Regions from separate parts of the Murimonas intestini genome, predicted to be linked through region 2. Evidence: predicted binding sites of a transcription regulator. Region 2 holds the regulator's gene; the other holds the start of a gene.

Region 1 (3,177 bases), on a different contig from region 2:
CATATACTGATTTGTGTATTATTATATAGAAGTATTCCTAATAAAGTTTTGATTCACACATTTTTGTAAGTCATTATTCTATTAATAGCTTACGAAAGTGTGTGATTTTTTATTTTGTGGAAATATAATATTATAATTCAGGAGGTATCTTTCATGAACGAAGGTACAGTAAAATGGTTTAACTCAACAAAAGGTTTTGGTTTTATTACAAATGATTCCGACGGAGAAGATGTATTTGTACACTTTTCAGGAATTGTTAATGATGGTTACAAATCTTTAGACGAAGGACAGAAAGTAACATTTGAAATCACTAGAGGAGCCCGTGGTCTTCAGGCAACTGATGTCCGTGGATTATAATCCTTTATAAAATATTTTTAAATGTAAGAGCTGCAGTTCAAGGCTGGTGATACAGTCTTGGGCTGCGGCTCTTTTTAATTTCATGGAAAAGCTTTTCCCTATGAAATTAAACCCTTCGTGGGGAACTGTGAAGAAGTACTAAATGATTATATTTTGAGATGCTGGAAATGTGGTAAAATAGAATAGAAGATATGTGTATGACACAAAGCGTACTGATGACAGGAATTATGACCATATACTATTATGTTGGACAATGAGGGGGAGAAAATCATGAGAAAGCATTTAATTATATTATGCCTTAGCGCCTTGGTTTTATCAGGCTGTGCGTCCGCCACAGATGATAGTTGTTTTTTGGATAATTATGTTGCTTATGAGAACGAAAGTATTTTACCCGGCAAAATGAAATGGTTTATTTCACAGGATGAAGTCATTGACCAGATGAAATTAGGGGAGGATGTCAGGGAAAGAGATGATGGCCAGCTAGTGGCTGATAATCTCAGCATCCCTGATGTTAACCAGGATGATGAGAAGCATGTAAGATTTTATTTTGAAAATGGCCGGTTTGTTTCATGGGAGATATTTATTCTGACAAAATCAGATGCAAGATGCGAAGCTTTGTTTACCGGCATTATTGAATGGGGTAAGAAAAACCTTCCGGAACCGCAGGTAAACACAGCATTATGGGATGAAAGTACAGATTACATTTTAGGACAATACAGGGAAGATGAAAATGTCAGCTTTATTTGGAACGCAGAAGATATGAGCTACCTTCGGATCGATATGACCGTTCAGGCAGAATACCTGGACGATGTTTACAATATTATAAATCTGTCGGGCAGCGCCCCAAGAGAGGTGCCTGAAGGTAAACAGTAAAGCGCCAACCCTGCATTTTACAGGGCTGGCGCTATATATTTCAAAGCTGAAAATGGGACTCGAACCCACGACCCCTTCATTACGAGTGAAGTGCTCTACCAACTGAGCTATTTCAGCTTACATACGGTAAATATTACCGACCTTAGTATTATATATAGTTTTATAAAATTTTGCAAGTGTTTTTTTGTGTTACTATTCGATTATTGATGATAACGGTAGAATACAGGGAGATTGATAAAAAATTCTCAATTGTTGTTGTGCTTATGACTAATATAAGCTATAATTAAACTACATATGTGTGCAAAAGCGCAAGAATGATTAAGGTTTTGGCACAAAAACAAGAAAAAATATATAAAATGGAGGTAAACAGATGCTGGATCAGTCATACTACGACAAGGTAGATGAAATCATTAAACATTATGGGCGAAAAGCCAGCTCGCTGATTCCAATCATGCAGGATATCCAGGGTGAGTACCGTTATCTGCCGGGAGAGCTTCTGACCTACGTGGCAAAGGAAATCGGTATCAGGGAAGCAAAGGCCTATAGTGTGGCCACTTTTTATGAGAATTTTTCGTTTGAACCAAAGGGGAAATATGTTATCAAGGTCTGCGATGGGACAGCCTGCCATGTCAGAAAGTCAGCCCCCATACTGGAGGCCATTTTCAAAGAACTGGGACTTAGCCCGAAGAAGCATACTACTGATGATATGATGTTTACAGTAGAAACTGTTTCCTGTCTGGGTGCCTGCGGCCTGGCGCCTACAATGACTGTCAATGATGAGGTTCATCCGGTAATGACTCCGGAGAAGGCGCTTGCTTTAATTAATGCATTGAAAGGAGAAGGCGCATGATAATTGATAACAGAGAGAAATTAGAAGAAAAACGTGTCAGTGCCAGAGAAGAGATAGCGTCCTACCAGTGCCGTATTCTCATATGTGCCGGAACGGGCTGTGTGGCTACAGGGTCACAGAAGATATATGATACGATGGTTGAGATGTGTAAGGGACTGGAAAATGTTTCCGTAGAATTCCAGAAAGAAGTACCGCACCTGGGCGTTGTGAAGACGGGATGCCAGGGAGTCTGTGAACTGGGGCCTCTGATGAGGATCGAACCGTATCATTTCCAGTACGTGAAGGTACAGCAGGAGGACTGCAGGGAGATCTTTGAGAAGACCGTCCTGAATGGTGATCCGGTGGAGCGTCTGTTTTATTCTAAAGGAAAAGAAATTTTTGCAAGGCCGGAAGAGATTCCGTTTATAGCGAAGCAGACAAGGGTAGTTTTGGAGAACTGCGGCTCCATTGATTCGGAAAATATAGATGAATACATAGCAGCAGGAGGTTTTTCAGCTCTTGCAAAGGCATTATTTGATATGACGCCCAATGAGGTTATCGAAGAAGTAGACCGTTCCGGTCTGCGCGGCCGCGGAGGCGGAGGATATCCCACAGGCAGGAAGTGGAAACAGGTGGCACGCCAGGCAGAAAAGGAACGTTATGTTGTCTGCAATGGTGATGAGGGTGACCCCGGAGCATTTATGGACGGGAGCGTTATGGAGGGTGACCCCTTCAAGATGATAGAGGGTATGACAATAGCTGGGTATGCTGTGGCCTCCTCAGAAGGGTACATCTATGTGAGGGCCGAATACCCCATGTCAGTGGCCCGGCTGAGAAATGCTATCGCCCAGGCTGAGGAGCATCATCTTTTGGGAGACAATATTCTGGGAAGTGATTTTTCCTTCCATCTCCATATTAACAGAGGCGCCGGTGCGTTTGTCTGCGGTGAGGGCAGCGCCCTGACAGCATCAATAGAAGGAAACAGAGGCATGCCGCGTGTCAAACCGCCAAGGACAGTGGAAAAAGGTCTCTGGGAAAAGCCTACTGTATTAAATAACGTAGAGACATTTGCCAATGTGCCCAATATTGTGCTCAAGGGTGCGGAGTGGTTCAGGACC
Region 2 (3,177 bases):
AGTTGTGCCGGGATTCTACGGTGCCATGGAAAATGGCTGCATAAAGACCTTTTCAAGGGGAGGCTCTGATGTGACAGGGTCCATCGTGGCCAAAGCTATCAGGGCAGACCTCTATGAGAACTGGACAGATGTTTCGGGATTCCTTGTTACTGATCCTCATATTATCGAGAATCCCGAGGTGATTGAGACCATCACTTACCGTGAGCTCAGAGAGCTGTCATACATGGGAGCTACAGTGCTTCATGAGGACGCCATATTCCCGGTCAGGAAAGAAGGCATTCCCATTAATATCCGCAACACGAACGCACCTGATGAAAAAGGGACTCTGATCGTAGAGAGTACCTGCAGGAAGCCTAAATATACGATTACCGGAATTGCCGGCAAGAAGGGTTTTGCATCCATTAATATAGAAAAAGATATGATGAATGCAGAAGTGGGATTTGGAAGAAAGGTTCTGGGAGTCTTTGAGGATAACGGTATTTCCTTTGAACATATGCCTTCAGGCATTGATACTATGACTGTCTACGTACACCAGTCTGAATTTGAAGAGAAGGAACAGAAGGTCCTTGCAGGGATCCACCGAGCTGTCCAGCCTGATTCTATTGATCTGGAGTCAGACCTGGCCCTGATTGCGGTTGTGGGCCGCGGAATGCGGGCTACAAGAGGGACTGCAGGCAGGATATTTTCAGCCCTGGCACATGCAAATATCAATATCAAGATGATAGACCAGGGTTCCAGCGAGCTTAATATTATCATTGGTGTACGCAATGAGGATTTTGAGACAGCAATAAAAGCAATTTACGATATATTCGTGACTACACAGCTTTAATGCTGAATTATAACAGCGCTTTGCGGAACAGTGGAAGGCTAAACTGTTATATAAAAATGTCACCTCAGGCTTAAAATGTTTGACATTAAATTATCATTCTAATATAATGGGTATAGCGAAAGAGGTGATATAATAAATGGAAGAGAAGGAAATCTCTAGGGCCGTCATTAAAAGGCTGCCGAGATATTACCGGTATTTGGGAGAGCTGCTGGAGAGCGGTGTGGAGAGGATTTCTTCAAATGAACTCAGTGAGAGGATGCAGGTGACTGCCTCGCAGATACGTCAGGACCTGAACAATTTCGGAGGCTTCGGCCAGCAGGGATACGGCTATAATGTAAAATTTTTGTATCAGGAAATTGCTAAGATACTTGGTCTTGATAAGACATATAATATGATTATCGTGGGAGCCGGAAATCTGGGGCAGGCCCTGGCAAATTACGTAAAGTTTGAGAAGAGCGGATTCCTGATCAAAAAACTCTTTGATGTGAATCCCAGGCTGCATGGCATGACGGTCAGGGGCATTGAGATACGGCTGATCGATGAGCTGCCCGAATACCTGCAGGAGAATGAGATACATATTGCAGCGCTTACCCTGCCAAAGGCAAATGCCAGAGAGATGGCGGAGCTGCTGGCTGAGAATGGGGTCAAGGCTATCTGGAATTTTGCACATACGGATCTGCACCTGCCGGAGGATGTGATCGTTGAGAACGTGCATCTGTCGGAGAGCCTTATGCAGTTATCTTATAACATCAGCAGATATGAACGCGACCATAATAAGAAATAGAGAACGAAGGTGTACGTATCAGGACAGGGTTCTGTCTTGGTGCGTATATTTGCGTTAGAGAAAGGAAGCAGGAGGTGATAAGGTGAGATACCTTGTGAATTCTGAAGAGATGAAGCGGTGCGACGGAAATACCATAAATGAATTCGGGATGCCTTCCCTTGTACTGATGGAGCGGGCCGCTCTGGCCGTATATGAAGAGCTGGTGAGCGGCGGCTTTGATCTGTCCCGGGTCCTGGTAGTGTGCGGGTCCGGCAATAACGGCGGCGACGGTTTTGCCATTGCCAGGCTTCTCCATCTGAGCGGGAAGAGGGTTGATGTGCTTTTTGCAGGAAAGCCGGAATCTCTTACCGAAGAAACGCAGATACAGAAGAAAATCTGCGAAAATTATGGTGTAAATGTTGGCAGTAACTTGAACATAAGTGAATATACTAGTATAGTAGATGCGCTCTTTGGGGTGGGGCTGTCCAGAAATATAGAAGGAAGGTACGCGGCATTGATCGGGGATATCAACCGGTCGGGCATTCCTGTACTGTCGGTGGATATCCCTTCAGGGATATCAGCTGACAGCGGCCACGTTATGGGTACTGCAGTTAAAGCAGCCAAGACCGTCACCTTTGCTTTTGAAAAAATAGGCCACATTCTGTATCCGGGAAGTGAATACTGCGGAGAGCTGAAGCTTTGCGCCATCGGAATAGATGACCGGGGATTTATGGGGCAGGTTCCCGGGGCTTTTACCTGGGAAGAGTCAGATATACCAAAGCTTCTCCCGGAAAGGAAGGCATATTCCAATAAGGGGACTTACGGACGGGGGCTTTTAGCTGCAGGCAGCAGGGATATGGCAGGCGCTGCCTGTCTTGCCGGCAAGGCAGCGTATAAAACAGGGACAGGTCTTGTGCGCATCTACTCAGAGGACTGCAACCGTCAGATATTACAGACACTCCTGCCTGAAGCGGTGCTGACCTCCTACCGGAAGGGTGAGGAGGGGGCAGCCCTGGCGGATGCGCTGCAGTGGGCAGATGCATGCGCCGTGGGGCCGGGTTTGTCTGTATCCTCTGAAAAACTGGAAATCCTGCAGACGATCATCAGGTCCGGAGATATTCCTGCAGTCCTGGATGCGGATGCGCTGAATCTTCTGAGCGTCCACATGGAGCTGCTAGAGGGACACAGACAGCCTCTTATACTGACACCGCATATTGGAGAGATGGCGAGACTGACAGGGATCAAGAAGGAGGAGCTGATCCTGGACCTGCCTGGATACTGCCATGATTTTGCCAGAAAAAATAATGTGGTCTGTGTCCTTAAGGATGCCAGGACAGTAGTATCAGATGGAAAGAGTATATACATAAATACAAGCGGAAATGACGGCATGGCTGCAGGCGGTTCCGGTGATGTGCTCTGCGGGCTGATACTGGGGCTGCTGGCTCAGGGAATCCCTCCCTTCAGGGCTGCAACAGCCGGGGTGTACCTGCACGGACTCGCCGGGGATGATGCAAGGCGGCGCTGCGGAGCAAGAGGAATGCTTGCAGGCGATATAGCTGAATCAGTGGGGGCGGTCATGTCATGG

The links. The regulator Rex, encoded in region 2, represses fermentation and respiration genes when NADH is low (regulators of the CRP and FNR family bind a similar motif). The targets are predictions, from matches to a motif close to ATTGTTAANTANTTAACAAT.
Region 1: the regulator Rex is predicted to act here: its motif matches at 1,461-1,480, upstream of NSB28_RS06320 (complex I 24 kDa subunit family protein).

Annotation. Positions count from the first base shown of each region.
Region 1 covers NZ_JANKBI010000003.1:43,412-46,588, forward strand. Annotated here, with positions in the region: gene NSB28_RS06305 (cold-shock protein) at 154-357, shown strand; gene NSB28_RS06310 (hypothetical protein) at 628-1,230, shown strand; tRNA gene NSB28_RS06315 (tRNA-Thr) at 1,275-1,347, opposite strand; gene NSB28_RS06320 (complex I 24 kDa subunit family protein) at 1,601-2,080, shown strand; gene NSB28_RS06325 (NADH-ubiquinone oxidoreductase-F iron-sulfur binding region domain-containing protein) at 2,077-3,177, shown strand, end outside.
Region 2 covers NZ_JANKBI010000001.1:428,839-432,015, reverse strand. Annotated here, with positions in the region: gene NSB28_RS02045 (aspartate kinase) at 1-829, shown strand, start outside; gene NSB28_RS02040 (redox-sensing transcriptional repressor Rex) at 966-1,613, shown strand; gene NSB28_RS02035 (NAD(P)H-hydrate dehydratase) at 1,696-3,177, shown strand, end outside.